One region of the Edwardsiella piscicida genome, then DNA from elsewhere that is predicted to be linked to it. Evidence: riboswitches for the same ligand, from Rfam matches in the RefSeq annotation. Region 1 holds a riboswitch; each other region holds the start of a gene.

Region 1 (7,646 bases):
CCATAGGGTGCCATCCTTTTCTTCTCTTACTCTGTGGGAATCCGCCCACGCCGCGTCGGCCCGGCGCAGGTCGCGCGCGCTGCGCGAACGCCGACGCCGTAGCCGAAGCACCGCGCTGGCGCTATCACATCAACGCCGCCACAGAGTACCCTGTTTTCCCACCGCAACCGACTGAAAACAGAAAAAAGCCAGCGATCGACGATCGCTGGCCGGTGAAAAGCACCTTTACTCAGAAACACTCTTCGATGTCGGAGAGATACCCTCTTTCATCTGCCGACAGTATCTGCGTAATATAGGGAAAGAAAAATAGATGCCTTTCAGACAAGAGATCCCCATTTATGGCTACCCCGCGCCTGCAGCATCAATTTATTCGCCTGTGGCAGCACTGTCAGGGCAACGGCTGTGATACCACGCTGGCCGAGTTGGCCGCGGCGCTAAACTGCTCACGTCGCCACGTTCGTACCCTGCTCAACGCCATGCAGCAGCAAGGCTGGCTGAGCTGGCAGGCCGTCAGCGGACGTGGAAAACGTTCGCGCCTCGCCTTTCTCTGTAGCGCCCTTGAGGTGCAGCAGCTGCGCGCCGAAGAGCTGATGGAGCAGGATCACTTTGAGCAGCTGGTGCAGCTGGTCGGCGATCGCGACAGCGCGCGCCAGATGCTGCTGGCGCAGCTGGGGCGTAGCTTCCGCCAGGGGCGCCATATCCTGCGAATCCTCTATTACCGCCCGCTGCTCGGGCTACAGCCCGCCTCGCCGCTACGCCGCTCGGAGACCCATCTGGCCCGACAGATCTTCAGCGGCCTCACCCGCATAAATGAGGAAAACGGGGAACTGGAATCGGATCTGGCCCACCACTGGCAGCCGCTGACCCCGCTGCACTGGCGTTTCTATCTGCGCCCGGCGATCCACTTTCACCACGGGCGCGAGCTGACGATGACCGACGTGATCGCCTCGCTGGAGCGCCTGCGCACGCTGCCGCTGTTCCGCCATATCGCGCAGGTCGCCTCCCCCACCCCGCACGTCATCGATATCCATCTGCTGGCGGAGGATGCCTGGCTCCCCTGGCTGCTCGGCAGCGTCCCGGCCATGATCCTGCCGCAGGAGTGGCAGGAGATGCGCGACTTTGCCCGTCTCCCCGTCGGCACCGGCCCCTATCAGGTCGTTCGCAATACGCAAAGCCAGCTGAAGATCCGCGCCTTTGACGGCTACTTTGGCTACCGGGCGCTGATCGATGAGGTCAATATCTGGGTACTGCCGGAAATCTCCGAGGCGCTGGTTCACGCCGGCGTGCAGCTGCAGGCCGACGGCAGCGGCGGTGACGAGCTGGAGAGTCGCCTGGAGGAGGGCTGCTATTTTATGCTGTTCGACCAGCGCAGCGCACAGATGCACGATCCGGCGGTGCGCGCCTGGCTGTGTCAGACGATCAATCCCATCGCCCTATTGAACAACGCCAGCCACCTGCACCAGCGCTACTGGTCTCCCGCCTACGGCCTGCTGCCGCGCTGGCACCACAATAAGATGCTCAGCGATCGCCCTAAGCCCCCGCAGCTGACTCACCTGCGAATCACCTTCTACAGCGAGCATTCGGAGTTCCACGCCCTCTATCAGGCGCTACAGCCGCTGCTGGCGACGCACGGCGTCACGCTGGAAATGCAGGAGATCGACTATACCCGCTGGCACGACGGCGCCGCCGAGAGCGATCTGTGGCTGGGCAGCGCCAACTTTTATCTACCGCTGGAGTTCTCCATTTTTGCCATGCTGTACGAACTGCCGCTGCTGAGCCATTGCACCGGGCTGGATCTGGCCAGCGAGGCCTGCCGCTGGCGTGAGCAGCGTCTGCCGGTGGCGGAGTGGAGTCAGCAGCTAGTGCAGCGACATCAGCTGCATCCGCTGTTTCACCACTGGCTCAAGCTGCACGGCCAGCACAGCATGCGCGGGGTGCGCATGAATACGCTGGGCTGGTTTGACTTCAAGTCGGCCTGGTTTGCCCCGCCGGAGCATCCTCCGGCCGCCTCCCGTTAACAAACGTCTTTCTAATCACGCACGCGCTCTTTACAATAAGCGCCGTCTCAACGGGGTGCCCGGCGGATCGTCGGGCTGAGAGCATACCCGTCGAACCTGATCCGGTTAATACCGGCGGAGGGATTTGAGAGAGCCCGCTGCTGCTCAAAGACCTTTGCCACCGCCACCAAGGGAGTGCAAAGTGTTAAAAAAACTGTTTTCGACTCTGGCCCTACTGACGGCCTCGCTGCTGGCGCAGGCGGCCGACAAGCCCGTTCTGACCGTCTACACCTATGACTCTTTCGCCGCCGACTGGGGACCCGGGCCCAAGATCAAGCAGGCCTTCGAACAATCCTGCCACTGTGAGCTCAAGCTGGTCCCGCTGGAGGACGGCGTCGCCATCCTTAACCGCCTGCGGATGGAGGGGAAAAACAGCCCGGCCGACGTCGTGCTGGGGCTGGATAACAACCTGCTGACCGCCGCCCGGCACAGCGGGCTATTCAGCCCCAGCCAGACGGACACCCGCGGACTGCAGATCCCCGGCGGCTGGCACGACGCCAACTTTGTCCCCTATGACTACGGTTATTTCGCCTTTGTCTATGACCGCCAGCGAGTTAACAATCCGCCGACCAGCCTGAAACAGCTGGTTGAGGGCCCGGAAAAGTGGCGCGTCATCTATCAGGACCCGCGCACCAGCACCCCGGGGCTTGGCCTGCTGCTATGGATGCAGAAGGTCTACGGGGATCAGGCGCCAGCCGCCTGGCAGAAGCTGGCGCAAAAGACCGTCACCGTCACCAAAGGGTGGAGCGAAGCCTATGGCCTGTTCCTCAAAGGCGAAGCGGACATGGTCCTCAGCTATACCACCTCGCCGGCCTACCACCAGATCGAAGAGCACAGCGATCGCTATGCCGCGGCGATGTTTGACGAAGGCCACTACTTGCAGGTCGAGGTCGCCGGCGTACTGAAGCACAGCCCCCAGCCGGCGCTGGCGCACCAGTTTATGCAGTTCATTACCACCCCGGCGTTCCAAAATGCCATCCCGACCGGCAACTGGATGTATCCGACGACAGCGGTGGCGCTACCGCCGGCCTTCGCCGCCCTGCCCAAGCCGCAGAAGACGCTCAGCTTTACCGCCGACGACGTCGCACAGCACCGAGCTGAGTGGATCCGCGCATGGCAAAGCGCCCTGAGCCGCTGATCCCCCGCTGGCTATGGCCGGGCGCGCTGGCCGCCTCGCTGCTGCTGGGGATCGCCCTGCTGGCGTTCGGCGCGCTGTGGTATAGCGCCCCCGCCGCCGCGCCAGCAGCGCTGTGGCGGGATGGCTATCTGTGGCATGTCGTTCGCTTCAGCTTCTGGCAGGCGCTGCTCTCGACGCTGCTGTCGCTGCTGCCGGCCATCGCGCTGGCCATCGCGCTGTTCCGCCGCCGCTTTCCCGGGCGGACGCTACTGCTGCGCCTGTGCGCCATGACCCTGGTGCTGCCGGTGCTGGTGGCCGTCTTCGGGCTGCTGAGCGTGTATGGTCGCCAGGGATGGCTGGCGCTACTGTGCCAGACGCTGGGCATTGACTACCGCTTCAGCCCCTACGGGCTGCAGGGGATCCTGCTGGCCCATGTGTTCTTCAACCTGCCGCTGGCCACCCGCCTGCTGCTGCAGGCGCTGGAGTCTATCCCGGTTGAACAGCGTCAGCTCGCCGCCCAGCTGGGCATGTCGCCCCGCCAGATCCTGCGCTTCGTCGAATGGCCTTACCTGCGCCGCCAGCTGCCGCCCGCCGGGGCGCTGATCTTCATGCTGTGCTTCTCCAGCTTTGCCACGGTGCTCTCGCTGGGCAGCGGGCCCCAGGCCACCACCATCGAGCTGGCCATCTATCAGGCGCTCAGCTACGACTATGACCCGGCGCGCGCCGCTCAGCTAGCCCTGCTACAGCTGGGATGCTGCCTCGGCCTGGTGCTGCTCAGCCAGCGGCTTTCCGGCATCCTGCCGGTCGGACACACCCGGCGTATGCGGTGGCGCGATACGCGCGACTCGCTGCGGCTAAAGCTCAGCGATACGCTGACAATAGGCCTCGCCCTACTGCTGCTGCTGCCGCCGCTGCTGGCGGTGATCGTCGATGGACTCAACCAGGCGCTCGGCAGCGTCCTGCGGCAGCCGGCCCTGTGGCAGGCTCTGGGAACCTCGCTGTATATCGCGCTGGGCGCCGGCGCGCTGGCGGTCACGCTGACCATGATGCTGCTGTGGAGCAGCCGCGAGCTGAGCCTGCGCGGCCAGCGCTGGCGTGCGCAGGGAATGGAGCTGTGCGGCATGCTGATCCTGGCCATGCCGGGAATCGTGCTGGCGACCGGTTTTTTCCTGCTGCTCAACGCCACGATCGGCCTGCCCACATCGCCAGGGCTATTAGTGATGGTGACCAACGCGCTGATGGCGATCCCCTACGCGATGAAGGTACTCGAATACCCCATGCGCGATCTGGCCGAACGCTATGATCCGCTGTGTCTGTCGCTGCGCATCGGCGGTCTCAATCGCCTGCGCTGGATTGAGCTGCGCGCGCTGCGTCGCCCGCTGGCGCAGGCGCTGGCCTTTGCCTGCGTCCTCTCGCTGGGTGATTTTGGCGTCGTCGCCCTGTTTGGTAGCGAACAGTTCCGCACCCTACCCTTTTACCTTTATCAACAGCTCGGCGCCTATCGCAGCGCCGACGGCGCAGTCACCGCCCTGCTGCTGCTGCTGTTTTGTCTGACCCTCTTCAGCCTGCTGGAGCGTCTGCCCGCCGGGAGAAAATCGCCATGATCCGCCTGGATAATCTGCTCTACCGCTATCAGCAACAGACCCTGAGCTTTAGCCTGCACGCCGCCGCCGGCGAGCGCATCGCCATCCTGGGGCCAAGCGGCGCAGGGAAAAGTACCCTATTGAGCCTCATCGCTGGATTTTTGGCGCCGAGCAGCGGCGATCTGTACCTCAACAGCATCGATTGCCGCTGCGCACCCCCGTCTCAGCGCCCGGTATCGATGCTGTTCCAGGAGCATAACCTGTTCGCCCACTTGACCATCGCCCAAAATCTGGGGCTGGGGCTGGATCCCGGACTGCGGCTTGACGACGACCAGCGCCGTCGGCTCGCGGATATCGCCGAACTGGTCGGTATTCACGACTACCTGCCGCGGCTCCCCGGCCAGCTCTCCGGCGGCCAACGTCAGCGGGCCGCGCTGGCGCGCTGCCTGCTGCGCCGTCAGCCGATTTTGCTGCTGGATGAGCCCTTCTCTGCCCTGGATCCCGCCCTGCGGGCCGAAATGCTCACGCTGCTGGATGATGTCTGCCGTCAGCGACAGCTGACCCTGCTGATGGTATCGCACAACCTGGACGATGCGGCGCGCATCGCACCGCGTACCCTGGTGATTGACGATGGCCATATCGCATACGACGGCCCCACCGCCGCCCTACTGACCGGGTCGGTCGCGGCGGCGCGTCTGCTGGGACGCAAGGTGCCAGAGCAGGCCGAATAGCTCGCCCGGCGTTGGACAGCGAACGCCATCCCCTGCACAATAACCCGACGGTGTGCGGCGCGTCGCGGAACGCCGCACGAATCGCGGCCTTACCACCGCCAGCCCTTTGCTCCGGGAGCCTGCCGAGTGAATACGCCCCACGCTGGTTTTATCCTTACCCGTCACTGGCGCGATACGCCGCAGGGCGTCTGCGTTACGCTGTGGCTGGCCACGGAGCACGGTCCCCGCTGCCTGACCCTACCGCCGGAGCCGGCGGTAGCCTTTATGGACGCCGCACAGCGTAATGCCGCGCTGCGCCTCCTGCGCGGTTTTCCCGACGTCGAGCTACGTCCGGTGGCGCTGCGCGATTTCCACCACCGGCCGGTACTGGCGCTGTACTGCCGCGGCTACCGCCAGCTTCAGCAGATCGAAAGGCGCCTCGGGGAGCAGGGGATCCCCCTGCTGGAGACCGATATCAGGCCCGCGGATCGCTACCTGATGGAGCGCTTTATCAATGCGCCGCTGTGGTTCTGCGGCGACGCAGCGGGCACCGAAGCCCGGATTAAACCCCACCCCCACTACCGCCCAACGCTGCGTACGGTGTCGCTGGATATTGAAACCAGCCCCCAGGGAGAGATCTACTCGATCGGCCTGCACGGCTGCGATCAACGCATCGTCTATATGCTAGGCCCCGCCAACGGCGATGCGCAGGCGCTGGACTTCACGCTGGAGTACGTCGCCAGCCGCGCCGCGCTGCTCGACGCCCTCAATCGCTGGATAGCGCGCCACGATCCCGACGCCATCATCGGCTGGAATCTGGTGCAGTTCGATCTGCGGATCCTGCAGCGCCACGCCGAGCGCGAAGGCGTTCCCCTGCTGCTGGGGCGCGCGGCGACGCCGCTGGAGTGGCGAGAGCACGGCTTTCGCGCCGGCCATTTTTTTGCCAGCGCCCCCGGCCGGCTGATCATCGACGGTATCGAGGCGCTGAAAAGCGCCTTCTGGCACTTTCCCTCCTACAGCCTGGACAGCGTGGCGCAGACCCTGCTAGGCGAAGGCAAGGTGCTGGACGATCCCTACCGGCGGATGGCAGAGATCGCGCGGCGCTTTCGTCAGGATAAACCGGCGCTAGCGCACTATAACCTCAAGGACTGCGAGCTGGTGACGCGCATCTTCGCGCACACCGCCCTGATGCCGTTCCTGCTGGAGCGGGCCAGCGTTACCGGGCTGGCCCCCGATCGCAGCGGCGGCTCCGTCGCCGCATTCTGCCACCTGTACCTACCGCGCATGCACCGGCTGGGGTATGTCGCCCCCTCCCTCGGCGAGGTGGCGCCGCAGGCCAGCCCCGGCGGCTTTGTCATGGCCTCGCGCCCAGGGCTGTATGACTCCGTGTTGGTGTTGGACTACAAGAGTCTGTATCCGGCGATCATCCGCTCCTTTCTGATCGACCCCGTCGGACTGGCCGTCGGCGGAGAGCAGCCGGATGACACCCACAGCGTCCCCGGATTTCTCGGCGCCCGCTTCTCGCGCACCCGCCACGCCCTGCCGGAGATCGTGCGCCAGCTGTGGCAGGGACGCGAGGCGGCCAAACGTCAGGACAATGCGCCGCTGTCGCAGGCGCTGAAGATCCTGATGAACGCCTTCTACGGCGTACTGGGCACCAGCGCCTGTCGCTTCTTCGATCCCCGCCTGGCCTCCTCTATTACCCTGCGCGGCCATGAGATCATGCGCCAGACCCGTAGCCTGATCGAAGCGCAGGGCTATGCGGTGATCTACGGCGATACGGACTCTACCTTTGTCTGGCTGGGTAAGCCGCACGATGAGGCCCAGGCCGAAGCCATTGGCCAGGCGCTGGCCGAGCGGGTCAACGCCTGGTGCCGCGAGCATCTGTCACAGCAATATGGGCTCGAGAGCGCGCTGGAGCTGGAGTATGAGTGCCACTATCGCCGCTTTCTGATGCCCACCCTGCGCGGCGCCGATCTCGGCAGCAAAAAGCGCTATGCCGGGCTGTGCGGCGATCGGCTGGTGTTTAAAGGGCTGGAGACGGTGCGCAGCGACTGGACGCCGCTGGCGCAGCGGTTTCAACAGGAGCTCTATCGCCGGGTGTTTCTCGGCCAGAGCTACCGCGACGTGATTCGTCGCTACGCCGACGGCCTGCTCGCGGGGGAATTTGACGACCAAC
Region 2 (7,646 bases), 480 kb from region 1:
CGCGTGATCAATACGTAAGATAACGCCCGCGCGCCGGCGGTTGATAATGACCGAGAGAAATAATCCTCTCGGCATCAGTGCGCCCGGACAGAGATACGCAGTGAGTATATTGATCTCCGCACACGTCGACTAACAGAATTATTGCGTTGTCTATACGGATATATCCTAATAATAATAGGCAGCATGGTAAAAATACAGAGCAGCAGCGTCTACGTGAAGATCGGCTATTTTGATAAAAATAACGCGGCGGCATACCATTAATCCGTTACCGCGGCACGCTCTCTTTGCCCGCGATAGAAAAGGCATATCCGAATCATCCCATCCAGTGAGCGTAATATCAGCTCGACGCGGGGCGAAATAAGCCGCCATGATCATGGCATCCGCAAATGAATATAGCCCGATTAGCGCCGCCGCGGTTGATCCTGAGGCGCTCCCTAACCACCGGCGCAATGCCGCCATCCCCTGTCGCCAGTGACGCGGCGGCGCGCAGATCACCGCCAATGCGGCTTACGAGAGGGACGCTGAAGGCGAAGGCTATGCGACCGGGCATCGACCTGTCGCGCCTCTCCGCTCCGTGGTCCCAGCGCCATTGGCGCACGGGCGTTGCAAGTGCCAAAAAAAACGCCCGGGCGCTAGCCCAGGCGTTTATCGGCAGAGGGGCGCGTTATTTACCCTGAGCCAGCAGGAACTTCACCACGTCCGCATATTCACTGCGATAGCCATCGATACTGGTCGCCTGCATTCCATCATTTTTAATCTGGTACTTACCTGCGACATAGAACGACGGGGTGCCGCGCACGCCGAAGGCCTGCACCGCATTCTCCTGCCGCGCGGTCAGCGATTTCACGACAAAACTGTTCAGCGCCGCATCATACTCTGCCGCCGCAACGCCGGAGTCGATAAATACCTGGCGGATATCCGCCGGAGAGTTAATGCTGCGCTTCACCTGCACCGCATCAAACAGCGGCTTTTCCACTTTATCCGACACGCCGAGGGCCTGCGCGACAGACCACGCCTCCGTCAGCGCCGGTCCCTGCGGCCCCAGGAAGCTCACGTGGTATTTCACCACCTTCTCCCCCAGCGGCAGGACCCCATTTACCGCCTCACCGATGCGGTAAACGTTGGCAAATTGGTTACAGGGCGGGCAATAGAAAGAGAAAAATTCGACGACCGCAGGCGCGCCGGGGACGGCTTTCGGCATGTCGGTATACTGTTTTCCTTCCTGATACCCAGCGGCCTGAGCGGCAACGGAGCACAGTACCAGCAGGCCAGCGGCGGCCTGGAAGAGTCTCGTTTTCATCATCACTTTACCGTATCAAGTCAACTTGTGCGCAGAGTAGCATTCCGCACGGTGAACGCCGTACGGATTTACGATTAATTACACCGGATTACACGCTGATACAGCGGCAGCGTACGCGTGACGCGCGCTATTTCCAATCCGGCTGCGACGTTACCTGCTGCATCAGCAGCGCTTTCAGGGAGGCGTCCGGATTGCCCAGCCACTGAAAGCGAGCATACTTGGCAGGCTGCAGCATCGCCGCATCGCTGTCCGGCAGCGTTACGCGCAGCGCCCACGCCTGACGTCGATCGGCGCTGAAGGCGATAAACAGCTGCCGGTTGCCGCAGTTGTGCGGCTGGCAGACCATGCCGACCTGATACGCCTTGCCCTGCCAGGTCAGCGTCTGCGGCGGCGCAGAGGTACCCTGTCCGCTGCGCACCCACGACGGCAGATCCTTCTCTCCCTGCAGCGCCTGTTTCCAGCTCTGCTGATATGACGGCTGAGCCATCAGCTCGGATAACGAGGGCGGAATAGTCTCGTCGGCCATGCCCGGTGCGCCGTAGGCCAACAGAAGGGCGGCCAGCGCCCCGACGATCGTTTTCATGGTAACTCCTTCATTGAGGTCGCGACGCCGATGCGGAACGGCGCCGTCATTTATTTACGCCACTGCGGGCTCATAAATAAAATATTTACTATTTTTATCAGTTATCCTCAATCGGAAAAAGTTGATCTATAGCAGAAAAGTGCCTTGGCGTCGGTCTCGCCGCCGGGCTTTAGGGTAAGCTTGGCCCGCCCACGTTTTTCTGGATACCACCACTATGAGCGATATGATTACCCTTCCCCCGCTGCCCGCCCTCGCGCGCGAGCGCTACGATGCCGCCACCGCCGGCGCGCTTGATGCGCTGGACTGCTCGGCCATCCGCCAGCGGGTCGACGCCTTTGGCCACGCCGATCGCCCGCAGGAGAGCTACCTGACCGGATGGATGGCGTTCAATCCGCTGGTTATCATCCGTAACTATCAGGACAAACGCGGCACCTCCAGCGGCGTAGTCCTCTCCGTCGGCGACGCGTATCGTTTCAGCGTGCAGACCATTACGCCGCGCATTCCCAAGCTGCTGCTGTGGGCCACCCTACGCAGTAAACCGAAAACCCTGCCGCTGGTCGCCCTACAGGATCTGGCCGCCGGCGATCGGCGACTGGTTCCCTACCGCGCCGTACGCGATACCACGCTGCGTGAGCAGATGACGGGCTGGTGGGCGGAGATCAATGACTATCTGGGTATCGCCTGCTGGCAGCATAGCCATGGCTATCCGCAGTGGCAGGCGCTGGAGAACAGCCTGAGCTGCGACGCGGTCAGCCGCCTGCACCAGTGGCTACAGCGCGATCCGCAGACCTTGGAGCACGACGGTGACTACGCCGGGCGCTGGTACGATGGCCTGTTCATCGCCACTCGGGCCGCCAGCGAATCCAACCCGTGGCCCTCGCTGCTGCTGAGCTGGAAAAGCCCGCAGCGTCAGGCCAGCTATCTGATCGGCTGGCTGGCCGGCGAGGCGGATAAACCGACGCTGGCCCTGGCGCTGCGCCCGGACGCTGAAATGCCGTTTTTCACCCTCAACCGCTTCGACGCCGAGCACCTGCAGCGGCTCGCCGCGCTGAATGCGCTAGCGACGCAGCACGCCGCCGCCTAACTCCAGCCTCTTACCACCAGCGGTAAAAGTGGTGCACCGGGCCAATGCCCTGTCCCACCTGCAGGGAGTCCGCGGCCATCAGCGCCCCCTGCAGATACGCCTTCGCGGCGGCAACGGTAGCGCGCCAGTCCTCATGGCGCGGGCGCAGCGCCGCCAGCGCCGCGGACAGGGTGCAGCCCGTCCCGTGAGTATGGCGCGTCGCCACGCGCACCGCGCTAAAGCGCTCGGCGGCGCCGTCGCGGGTCAGCAGCCAGTCGGGGCTCTCCCCGCCCCGCAGGTGTCCCCCCTTCATCAATACCGCCTGACACCCCAGCGCCAGCAGCGCTTCACCCTGGGCAACCATCGCCGTCTCATCTTCCGCCATCGAACACCCCAGCAGCGCGGCGGCCTCCGGCAGATTGGGGGTGATCAGCGAGACCTGCGGCAGCAGCTGCTCGCGAATCGCGCTGACGGCCTGCGGCGCCAGCAGCGCATCGCCGCTTTTGGCCACCATAACCGTATCCAGAACGACGTACGGCAGCGGGTAGCGCGTCAGCGTCTGAGCGACGCAGGCGACGATATCGGCGCTGGCCAGCATGCCAATTTTCGCGCTGTCGATACGCACATCGCTCAGCACGGAGTCCAGCTGCGCCCGAACAAACCCGGTGTCGATAGGGTAAACCGACTGTACGCCGCGGGTATTCTGGGCCACCAGCGCGGTGATGACGCTGGTGCCATAGGCGCCCAGCGCGGAAAAGGCTTTGAGATCGGCCTGGATCCCGGCACCGCCGCTGGGATCGGTACCGGCGATGGTCAGGGCATTAATCCGTTCTGCGCGCATACTCATGCCCCCTCCCCCGCGATGACGGCGGGCTGAAGGCCATACAGGGCATCCAGGAAATGGGGCGTGAAGCTGCCGGGACCGCTGGCCTGCGCCGCCGCCCGCTGACCCGCCAGCGCCATCACCCGACAGGCGCTGGCTACCGCCGTCAGACGATCGTCCAATACGCTGAAGGCCGCCGCCACCGCCGACAGCGCGCAGCCGGTACCGACGACCCGGGTCATCAGCGGATCACCGCCGTCGATCCGGTAGCTGTTATCTCCATCGGTCACGTAATCGCTGGCGCCGGTGATCGCCACCACCGCGCCGCTATCGCGCGCCAGCGCCGCTGCCGCCGGCAGCGCCGCCAGCGCATCATCCTGACTGTCGACGCCGCGTCCGCGCGAGGGGGCGCCGGCCAGCGCCAGGATCTCAGAGGCGTTGCCGCGAATCACCGCCGGGCGCAGGTGCAGCAGACGATGGGCGAAATCACTGCGGTAGCGCAGCGCACCGACGGCCACCGGATCCAGAACCCAGGGGGTTCCTGCTAGGTTGGCCGCCTCAATCGCCGCCAGCATACTGTCGGCGCGCGCGTCATACAGCGTACCGATATTGATCAGCAGCGCGTCGGCCAGCGCCGCAAACTGGCGGGCCTCCTCGGCCTGCACCACCATCGCCGGGGCTGCGCCCAGCGCCAGCAGCACGTTGGCCGTTAGACTTTGCACCACTTCATTGGTCAGGCAGTGAACCAGCGGCGCGCGCTGGCGTAAGGTCATCAGCGCCTGAGCGCACAGCGCATCAGGCAGGGGGGCGGGTTGTGTCAACATGGCGTCTCTCCCACCGGCGTGAAGAAGGCGGCGCGGTCAGACACCGTGACTTCCCTACGCTGGCATTATCCAGATCAGGTAATACGGGTATTTCTCAGCCTTCACGTAGAAGGGCACCCCGAGTCAGTTGTTCATCAAAATACTGTCATTAACACACGGTTAATCCAGCGGCAGGATAATACTCACGCCGGCGATTGTAAATGCGCGGCGGCACACCGCGCGGGCGACGTTAGCTGCCGCGGTACGTAGCGTAGCCATACTGGCTTAGCAGCAGCGGCACATGCAGCTTTTCATTCTGCTGCGTTACCTGGAATAAGACCGGCACCTCCGGGAAAAAGGTCTCCTGCCCCTGACCATGAAAATAGGCGCCCGTTTTAAAGGTCACCCGATAGACGCCGGGGTCCATATCGGCGGCCGCCGGGTACAGCGAGCGGACGCGGCCGTCGTTATCCGTCGCGGCGTGGGCGATCTCACGCCACGCGCTGCCATCCTGCCTTTCCAGCATCACCGCCACCCCGGGGGCCGGTTTTCCCGTCTGCTGATTCAGGATATGCACGCTCAGCGTGCCCACCGGCGCGGCCTGCGCCGCCGCGCCGATTACAGATAACATCGCGGTAAGTAAAAGCATTTTTTTCATCACTGGGCTCCCATGTTATGTCATCCCTTCGGCAGCCTAGCAAAATGCGTCCCCCGCTTTATTAAACTTTTCGTTATCTTTTCAGCGCAATCACCCCATACCCTGCGCGCTACAGCGGCAGCAGGGTAAAGGTCAGCAGCAGATTCATCAGCGCCGCGACCGCCATCGGAATCGCGGTACGCTTAATCACCAGGAAAGGCGATACGCCGGCGATGCCGGCAATCGCCACGATCGCCGGGGTAATCGGCGACACCGTACGGCCGAAGCTGGTCATTATCTGCATCGGCAGCAGCAGCGTCACCACGTCCACCTTGAGGAAGGCGGCGATCTTGGGGATCAGGGCCGCAAAGGAGAAAAAGGCCGCATTACCGGAGCCCATCAAAAACGCCGATAGTGCCAGCACGGCGCTCATCGCCACGATCATCGCCCCGCTGCCAAACCCTGCGTCTTGAGCCGCAGAGACCAGCGTATCGACGGCGCCGATCTTCAGCAGGCCGCTGGCGAAGTACTCCCCGCAGACGATCAGCGAGACCACCAGCACAAACTGGCGCCCCATTCCCTCAAAAAACAGCATAAAGCTGTCCAGAACCGCCCGCGCGCTGCGCAGCCGCACAAACTCGAAGAGCAGCGCGACGACGGTGCTGATCAGCATGGCGGTGGTCACATCCAGCTTAATCAGCGGATGAAACAGCGGACTAAAGCCGATAATCAATACCAAAGGGATCACCGGCAGGATAGCGTAGATACGCGGCGGCGCATCGCGCGTATCCGCCTCATGGCCTATCGTCTGCTGGGGGGCAAAGACAAAGCCATCGCGGCGATCCCACCAACGCTGGACAACGTAGTGGGTGACCGCCACGGCGCAGATGATCGGCAGGGTAAAGGGGAGCTGATGTGAAACGAAATAGACCGCGGGCTCCAGCTGCGCCGTCTGCGCCGCCAAGACCACGTTACCGGAGCCGGGACCGTGATCGATAAACTGGCAGCAGCCGATCACGCCCAGCGCCGAGGCCGGGCTGATCCCCGACCGGATCAGAATCGGGTACATCGTGACCATCAGCAGCATCCCTAACCCGGCGTGGCTAGGGATAAAGATAACCAGGATCTGCGTTACCAGAAACGACAGCGTCAGCAGGAGATAGGGGGAGCGCACCCGCTTCAGCGGCTGTTCGAAAACCCGAAACAGCGCCATGCTGGCGCCGACGTGCTCCATGTAGCGAGAAAATCCGGCGATAGCCATCAGCATCAGCCCCAGACCGGCCAGGCGCGAGCTGAGAATATCGCTGAATACCTTGAAGATATCGAAGTATTTGGCGCCGGTGCCGCTCTTTGCAGGCAGCAGCGGCCCCAGATCGAACAGCGCCGTCAGCAGCAGCAGTAAAAAACCCGCCAGGAACAGCACCGGCTGCGTTTTATATCCTTTGGCGAACAGCGCGATCAGGAGTGCCGTCACCAAAGCGGCACAGAGTAGACCCGTCATCATCGTATCCCGTAGTGCAAGACGCAGAAAATAAGGACCCAGCGCACAGGCGGCGCTGAGCTCAGCCGCTACAGCGCCGAAAACGCCTGCTGCAGATCGGCGATCAGGTCGTCGACAGACTCCAGCCCGATATGCAGGCGGACATAGGGCCCGCGCCCGCTGTGCCAGTCCACGACCGAGCGGGCACTCTGAACGTTGGCCGGCAGGACCAGACTCTCAAAGCCGCCCCAGGAGGCGCCGATGCCGAACAGCGTCAGCGCATCGATAAAGGCATCGGCCTGACGCTGGCTATAGCGCGCGGCGAACTCCAGGGTCAGCAGCCCGTTACTGCCGCTGCAGTCGCGCTGCCACAGCGCATGGCCGGGGTGATCCGGCAGCGCCGGGCTGTGCACCCGCGCCACCTCGGGACGTCCCTGCAGCCAGCGGGCCACCCGCAGCGCGGCGGCGCCGTGCGCCGTCATACGCAGCGCCAGCGTGCGCATTCCGCGCAGCACCAGCGCAGCGTCATCGGGACTGGCGCTCTGCCCCAGCGCCTCCGGCAGCGCACCGATGCGCGACCAGGCCCGTTCGCTGGCCACCATCATGCCCATCATGACGTCCGAGTGACCGCCGAGGTATTTGGTAGCGGCGATCACCGAGACGTCCGCCCCCAGGCGCAGCGGGTGGTAGAGAAAGGCCGATCCCCAGGTGTTATCGACCGCCACCGGAATATCACGCGCGTGGGCCAGGCGACACAGCGCCGGTAAATCCACCATTTCATACAGCAGGGAGCCGGGAGACTCGGCGAAGATCAGCTGGGTATTAGCCCGGATCTTCTGCTCGACATCGGCGCCGTCGGCGCGGAAGAAGTCATAGTCGATCCCGTTGGGGCGCAGCAGACAGGCGGCAATCTTGCGCACCGGCTCATATACCGCGTCAGAAAACAGCACATGGCCG
Region 3 (7,646 bases), 480 kb from region 1:
TTATCGACACCACCGTTGGCCGCGCCATCCTGTGGATGATCGTACCGAAAGGTCTGCCGTACACTATCGTTAACCAGCCGCTGGGCAAGAAAGCCATCTCCAAGATGCTGAACGCCTGCTACCGTGCGCTGGGTCTGAAGCCGACCGTTATCTTCGCTGACCAGATCATGTATACCGGTTTCGCCTATGCGGCGCGCTCCGGTGCGTCTGTCGGCATCGACGACATGGTGATCCCGGAGAAGAAAGCGGGGATCATCGCCGAGGCCGAAGCCGAAGTGGCCGAGATCCAGGAGCAGTTCCAGTCTGGTCTGGTAACCGCCGGCGAACGTTATAACAAGGTCATCGATATCTGGGCCGCTGCGAACGAGCGCGTGGCCAAGGCGATGATGGAAAACCTGTCGACTGAAACCGTTATCAACCGCGATGGCGAAGAAGAGCGTCAGGTCTCCTTTAACAGCATCTTTATGATGGCCGACTCCGGTGCGCGTGGTTCTGCCGCCCAGATTCGTCAGCTGGCCGGTATGCGTGGCCTGATGGCGAAGCCGGATGGCTCCATCATCGAAACGCCGATCACCGCAAACTTCCGTGAGGGTCTGAACGTACTGCAGTACTTCATCTCAACGCACGGTGCGCGTAAAGGTCTGGCGGATACCGCACTGAAGACGGCGAACTCCGGTTACCTGACCCGTCGTCTGGTTGACGTGGCCCAGGATCTGGTGGTTATCGAGGACGACTGTGGTACCCACAACGGCATCGTGATGACCCCGGTTATCGAAGGTGGCGACGTTAAAGAGCCGCTGCGCGATCGCGTTCTGGGTCGTGTGACGGCAGAAGAAGTGCTGAAGCCGGGTACGGCGGACATTCTGGTGCCGCGTAACACCCTGCTGAACGAAAAATGGTGTGACCTGCTGGAAGAGCACTCTGTCGACAGCGTGAAAGTGCGCTCCGTCGTAAGCTGTGAAACTGACTTCGGCGTGTGCGCCCACTGCTACGGTCGCGATCTGGCCCGTGGTCACCTGGTGAACAAAGGCGAAGCCATCGGCGTTATCGCGGCACAGTCCATCGGTGAACCGGGTACCCAGCTGACCATGCGTACCTTCCACATCGGTGGTGCGGCATCGCGTGCGGCGGCTGAGTCCAGCATCCAGGTGAAGAACAAGGGTAACCTGAAGCTGACCAACGCTAAGTTCGTGGTGAACACTGACGGTAAGCTGGTTATCACTTCACGTAATACCGAACTGAAGCTGATCGACGAGTTTGGCCGTACCAAGGAAAGCTACAAGGTGCCTTACGGTGCCACGCTGGCCAAGGGTGACGGTGCCGAGGTGAACGGCGGTGAGACAGTGGCTAACTGGGATCCGCATACCATGCCGGTTATCACCGAGGTTAGCGGCTTCATCCGCTTCGCCGATATGATCGACGGCCAGACGGTAACCCGTCAGACCGACGAGCTGACCGGTCTCTCCTCTCAGGTGGTTCTGGATTCTGCAGAGCGTACCGGTAGCGGTAAAGATCTGCGTCCGGCGCTGAAGATCGTCGACGCCAACGGTGATGACGTGCTGCTGCCGGGTACCGATATGCCGGCCCAGTACTTCCTGCCGGGTAAAGCGATCGTACAGCTGGAGGATGGCATTGCCATCAGCGCCGGTGACACCCTGGCGCGTATTCCGCAGGAATCCGGCGGTACCAAGGATATCACCGGTGGTCTGCCGCGCGTTGCCGACCTGTTCGAAGCCCGTCGTCCGAAAGAGCCGGCAATCCTGGCCGAGATCAGCGGCGTTGTTTCCTTCGGTAAAGAGACCAAGGGCAAACGTCGCCTGGTGATCACGCCGCTGGATGGCAGCGATGCCTACGAAGAGATGATTCCGAAGTGGCGTCAGCTCAACGTGTTCGAAGGCGAACGCGTGGAACGCGGCGACGTGATCTCCGACGGTCCGGAGTCTCCGCATGACATCCTGCGCCTGCGCGGCGTGAACGCGGTAACGCGCTATATCGTTAACGAAGTCCAGGACGTATACCGTCTGCAGGGCGTTAAAATTAACGATAAGCACATCGAAGTTATCGTGCGTCAGATGCTGCGTAAGGCGACCATCGCCAATGCCGGTAGCTCCGAGTTCCTGGAAGGCGAGCAGGTGGAAGTGTCCCGCGTCAAGATTGCCAACCGCCTGTTGGAGTCTGACGGTAAGATTGCCGCGACCTATATGCGCGATCTGCTGGGTATCACCAAAGCCTCTCTGGCGACCGAGTCCTTCATCTCCGCGGCCTCCTTCCAGGAGACCACCCGCGTGCTGACTGAAGCGGCCGTTGCCGGTAAGCGTGATGAGCTGCGTGGCCTGAAGGAGAACGTCATCGTTGGTCGTCTGATCCCGGCGGGTACGGGTTATGCCTACCACCAGGATCGCATGCGCCGTCGCGCTGCCGATACCTCTAGCGCCCCGCAGGTGAGCGCGGAAGAAGCCAGCGCCAACTTGGCCGAGCTGCTGAACGCCGGTCTGCTGGGTGGCAATGACGAATAACTCGTCCGTGTAACAGCATGAAAAACCGCTCTTCGGAGCGGTTTTTTTTTGCCTATTTACCCCCCTGCGACGCTGGGGGCGTCGGTGAGGCGGGGGAGGGGCTGTGGGACGTTAGGCGTCGTTTGCGTGCCGTCCCTCGATCAGCTGCAGCAGGGTATCGGTCGCCGCCAGCCAGTCCGGCGCCCGGGTAATGGCGCTGACCAGCGCGATGCTGCCAACGCCGCAGGCCAGAACATCCGGGACGCGGGCGATGCTGATCCCGCCGATGGCGACGCTGGGATAGGTGCCCAGGCGCGCCACCTGGCGCCGCAGGTCGCTCAGTCCCTGTGGCGCCGTCGCCATCTGTTTGCTGTCGGTGGGAAAGACGTGGCCGAGCGCAACGTAGGAGGGCCCTGCTGCGAGCGCGCGATCCATCTCGGCATCGTCGTGCGTGGAGAGGCCCAGGCGCAGCCCGGCGCGGCGAATGGCGGCCAGATCAGCCCGATCAAGATCCTCCTGGCCCAGGTGTACGCCGTAGGCGCCGAGGCGGATCGCCTGGCGCCAGTAGTCATTGATAAACAGCCGTGCCTGATAGTGGTGCCCTAGGGCAATCGCCTGGGCAAGCTCATCGCCGATCTGATCCTCGCGACAATCTTTGATGCGTAGCTGCAGGGTGCGAACTCCGGCGCGCAGAAGGCGCTCGATCCATTCAACGCTGTCGACGACCGGATACAGCCCCAGGCGCGTCGGAACCGGAGCAAAGAGAGGCTGACGCATTACGACTCCTTACGCGACGGTGCGCTGTCGGTGACGTCCGCCAGATAGATTTCGCCGCCCTGATCTCGGAACTGCTGCGCCATTTGTGCCATGCCGGGGTCGGCCGCCTGCTGGCGCGCGGCGTGCTCACGAACCTCTCGAGAGATCTTCATGGAGCAGAACTTTGGCCCGCACATCGAGCAGAAGTGAGCGAGCTTGCCGGATGCCTGCGGTAGGGTGGCATCGTGATAGGCGCGCGCCGTCACCGGATCGAGCGCCAGATTGAACTGATCCTCCCAGCGGAATTCGAAGCGGGCCTTGGACATGGCGTTATCGCGAATCTGTGCGCCGGGATGTCCCTTGGCCAGATCGGCGGCGTGGGCCGCGATCTTATAGGTGATGAGTCCCTGCTTGACGTCATCCTTATCGGGCAGCCCCAGATGCTCCTTGGGCGTGACATAGCACAGCATCGCGCAGCCGAACCAGCCGATCATGGCGGCGCCGATGCCGGAGGTGAAATGGTCGTAGCCGGGGGCGATGTCGGTCGTTAACGGCCCCAGCGTATAGAAGGGAGCCTCGTGGCAGTGGCTGAGCTCCTCCTCCATATTTCGCTGAATCATGTGCATGGGGACGTGGCCCGGACCTTCGATCATCACCTGCACATCGTATTCCCAGGCGATTCGGGTCAGCTCGCCAAGGGTATGCAGCTCGGCGAACTGTGCCGGATCGTTGGCATCCTGGATCGATCCGGGCCGCAGGCCGTCGCCGAGTGACAGCGCGATGTCATAGGCGCTACAGATCTCGCAGATCTCGCGGAAGTGCGTATAGAGGAAGTTCTCCTGGTGGTGCGACAGGCACCATTTGGCCATGATGGCGCCGCCGCGCGATACGATGCCGGTCAGGCGCTCGGCGGTCATCGGAATGAAGCGCAGCAGCAGGCCCGCGTGCAGGGTGAAATAGTCCACGCCCTGCTCCGCCTGTTCTAACAGCGTATCCCGGACCAGCGGCCAGTCAAGGTTCTCGGCGATGCCGTTGACCTTCTCCAGCGCCTGGTAGATGGGGACGGTACCGATAGGCACCGGGCTGTTGCGGAGGATCCACTCGCGCGTCTCGTGAATATAGCGGCCGGTAGAGAGATCCATCACGGTATCGGCGCCCCAGCGGGTGGCCCACACCAGCTTTTCGACCTCTTCCTCTATCGAGGAGGTGACAGATGAGCTGCCGATGTTCGCATTGACCTTTACCAGAAAGTTACGCCCGATAATCATGGGCTCTGACTCGGGGTGGTTAATGTTGGCCGGAATGATGGCGCGCCCGGCGGCGACCTCGTCCCGGACAAACGCTGGCGTGATATTGTCCGGCAGGTGGGCGCCGAAGGCGATCCCCGGGTGCTGCTGACGTAAGACGGCACTGCGAATGCGCTCGCGCCCCATATTTTCACGCAGCGCGATAAACTCCATCTCTGGGGTGATGATACCCTGTCTGGCATAGTATAGCTGCGTGACGCGATGTCCCGGTCGCGCGCGCCGCGCGGATGAGCGCTGTTCAAAACGCAGCGTCTCCAGATCCCGATCGGCCTGGCGGCGGCGAGTATAGTCTGAGCTGCGCCCCGGCAGGATCTCGCTGTCGTTGCGCTCCGCGATCCAGGCGCTGCGTATGGCCGGCAGTCCGCGGCGTAGATCGATCTCCGCCTGCGGATCGCCATAGGCGCCGGAGGTGTCATACACCGCAATCGCTTCATTATCACGCCACTGCGGCTGCTCTGGCGTTCCGCCGATCAGGGTTGGACTTAAGCTAATTTCGCGCAGGGGGACGCGGATATCCGCTCGCGAGCCCTGCAGGTAGATGCGTTGGGAGCTGGGATAGGCTTGCGCCTGGAGATTATCGATAAAGGCCTGAGCCTGGGCCCGGCGCTGGCGACGCGGCGCGTCGCGGTGAGTAAGGGTAGACATAGCAAATTCCTGCCATCAACGGTGTTACAGGGAAAAATTGCTTGTCTGGAGCTCGGAGAGGAGTAATGAATAGTGGTGAACGTTTCAAAAGGGCCTGAGCCCGGTTCAGCGTGATAATTACTCTTGTTCCCTTCGTGGGTATTAGCCCAATCAGGTTCCGCGGATCCCGAATCAACGGTCTCAGCCTGTGATACGGCGTATCAGCTAGGCACTCCGACAAGATAGCGCGCAGCGCAGGCTGCGCCTACGATGCGGGAGCCAGTGTAAGGAGCGGCCTGCGAAACTGCAAGCATTGTTAATAATATGTTTAGTAATGACGTAGACTTGATGCGCGCTGCCTGCGCGGGGGAAGCCGGGCGCGTCCATCGAGCGTAAGGGGTTTATACGGTGACAGTGGCACAGCAATTGAGTGACAGCGATAGCGGCTGGTGGGTGGTCAGCGATCGGGGACGTATCTGGCTGCCGGAGGGCGAGCTGCCCTACGGTAGCGCCGCTCAGTGGCATTTGGTCGGCGAGACGGCGTATCGCATCGGTGAGTGGCAAGGCATGCCGGTATGGCTGCTGTGTCTGACGTATCCGCAGGACATGACGTCGGTTCGCCAGCTGATCGATGCCGATCGCGGCCTGTTTCAGCTGGCCGGGCGCGGCGTGCAGCTGGCGGAGTTTTTTCAGTCCCACCGTTTCTGCGGCTCCTGCGGGCACCCGATGCACGCGAGCCAGCAGGAGTGGGCGCGTCTATGCGCTCATTGTCAGCAGCGCTATTACCCACAGATCGCCCCCTGCATCATCGTTGCCATTCGCCGTGATGATCACATTCTGCTGGCGCGGCATAATCGCCACCGTAACGGAATCTATACCGTATTGGCGGGCTTTGTCGAAGTGGGGGAGACCCTGGAGCAGGCGGCGGCGCGGGAGATTTTTGAGGAGAGCCGACTGCAGGTGAAGAACCTGCGCTACGTGACCTCGCAGCCGTGGCCGTTTCCCCATTCGCTGATGATGGCCTTTCTGGCCGACTATGCCGCCGGCGACCTGTGCCACGATCCTAAAGAGCTGCAGGAGGCCGATTGGTATCGCTATGATCGTTTGCCGCAGCTCCCCCCGGCCGGCACCGTAGCCCGCCGTCTGATCGAAGACACCGTCGCGCTGTGCCGGGCGCAGCATGAATAAGCAGACCGCATGTTACAATGCCATCAAATAATAATGGGAGCCGAAGGATGACCGAACTGAAAAACGATCGCTACCTGCGCGCGCTGCTGCGCCAGCCGGTCGATGTGACCCCGGTATGGATGATGCGTCAGGCGGGGCGCTATCTGCCGGAGTACAACGCCACCCGCGCGCAGGCCGGTAACTTTATCGCCCTGTGTAAAAATGCCGAGCTGGCCTGCGAGGTGACGCTGCAGCCGCTGCGTCGTTTCCCGCTGGATGCGGCTATTCTGTTTTCTGACATACTGACCGTGCCAGATGCCATGGGGCTGGGCCTCTATTTCGAGGCCGGCGAGGGGCCGCGTTTTACCCATCCGGTGACCTGTCACGCCGATATCCAACGGCTCCCGATCCCCGATCCTGAACAGGAACTGGGCTATGTTATGGACGCGGTGCGTACCATTCGTCGCGATCTGCGCGGCGACGTGCCGCTGATCGGCTTCTCCGGCAGCCCCTGGACGCTGGCGACCTATATGGTAGAGGGCGGCAGCAGCAAGGCCTTTACTAAAATCAAGAAGATGATGTACTCCGATCCGGCGGCGCTGCATCTGCTGCTGGATAAGCTGGCGCAAAGCGTCATTCTGTATCTGAATGCGCAGATCCGCGCCGGGGCGCAGGCGGTCATGATCTTTGATACCTGGGGAGGCGTGCTGACCGGGCGCGACTATCGCGAGTTCTCTTTGCGCTACATGCACCAGATTGTCGATGGCCTACAGCGCGAGAGCGAAGGCCGCCGGGTGCCGGTGACCCTGTTTACCAAGGGCGGGGGGCAGTGGCTGGAGGCGATGGCTGATACGGGCTGCGATGCTCTGGGACTGGACTGGACCTGCGATATTGCGGACGCCCGCCGCCGGGTTGGCGATCGGGTGGCGCTGCAGGGCAATATGGATCCTTCGCTGCTGTATGCGCCGCCGGCGCGCATTGAGCAAGAGGTCGCGACGATCCTGGCCGGCTTTGGCCAGGGCGAGGGACACGTGTGTAATCTGGGTCACGGCATTCATCCGGATGTCCCTCCCGAGCACGCCGGCGTGTTTGTCGATGCGGTGCACCGACTGTCTGTACCTTATCATCGCTGATGGGACATTAACCGATGGATTTGCAGGCGTTACGCAGTGAGCAGCGGGCCCGGGCTGTACAGGTGGAGCGGGCGGATCGCTGGGAGGCCCCGGTATTGATCGCCGGCGCCGACGTGGGGTTTGAGCAGGATGGCGCGGTGACCCGCGCCGCGCTGGCCGTACTG

What was found. Region 1 has a riboswitch for thiamine pyrophosphate ahead of thiB (thiamine ABC transporter substrate binding subunit). Riboswitches for the same ligand answer to the same signal wherever they lie in the genome.
Region 2: linked by a shared signal. The riboswitch ahead of thiM (hydroxyethylthiazole kinase) and the one ahead of thiB (thiamine ABC transporter substrate binding subunit) in region 1 are both predicted to bind thiamine pyrophosphate.
Region 3: linked by a shared signal. The riboswitch ahead of thiC (phosphomethylpyrimidine synthase ThiC) and the one ahead of thiB (thiamine ABC transporter substrate binding subunit) in region 1 are both predicted to bind thiamine pyrophosphate.

The regions. Positions count from the first base shown of each region.
Region 1 covers NZ_CP090968.1:668,504-676,149, reverse strand. Annotated here, with positions in the region: gene L1P05_RS03050 (DASS family sodium-coupled anion symporter) at 1-4, opposite strand, end outside; gene sgrR (HTH-type transcriptional regulator SgrR) at 339-2,018, shown strand; TPP riboswitch at 2,060-2,159, shown strand; gene thiB (thiamine ABC transporter substrate binding subunit) at 2,200-3,195, shown strand; gene thiP (thiamine/thiamine pyrophosphate ABC transporter permease ThiP) at 3,171-4,778, shown strand; gene thiQ (thiamine ABC transporter ATP-binding protein ThiQ) at 4,775-5,488, shown strand; gene L1P05_RS03025 (DNA polymerase II) at 5,615-7,646, shown strand, end outside.
Region 2 covers NZ_CP090968.1:1,148,050-1,155,695, reverse strand. Annotated here, with positions in the region: gene L1P05_RS05185 (DsbA family protein) at 665-1,303, opposite strand; gene L1P05_RS05180 (inhibitor of vertebrate lysozyme family protein) at 1,428-1,883, opposite strand; gene L1P05_RS05175 (hypothetical protein) at 2,098-2,967, shown strand; gene thiD (bifunctional hydroxymethylpyrimidine kinase/phosphomethylpyrimidine kinase) at 2,978-3,793, opposite strand; gene thiM (hydroxyethylthiazole kinase) at 3,790-4,593, opposite strand; TPP riboswitch at 4,628-4,724, opposite strand; gene uraH (hydroxyisourate hydrolase) at 4,823-5,230, opposite strand; gene dcuC (C4-dicarboxylate transporter DcuC) at 5,340-6,710, opposite strand; gene metC (cystathionine beta-lyase) at 6,779-7,646, opposite strand, start outside.
Region 3 covers NZ_CP090968.1:191,203-198,848, forward strand. Annotated here, with positions in the region: gene rpoC (DNA-directed RNA polymerase subunit beta') at 1-2,516, shown strand, start outside; gene thiE (thiamine phosphate synthase) at 2,628-3,272, opposite strand; gene thiC (phosphomethylpyrimidine synthase ThiC) at 3,272-5,203, opposite strand; TPP riboswitch at 5,314-5,429, opposite strand; gene nudC (NAD(+) diphosphatase) at 5,597-6,370, shown strand; gene hemE (uroporphyrinogen decarboxylase) at 6,418-7,482, shown strand; gene nfi (deoxyribonuclease V) at 7,497-7,646, shown strand, end outside.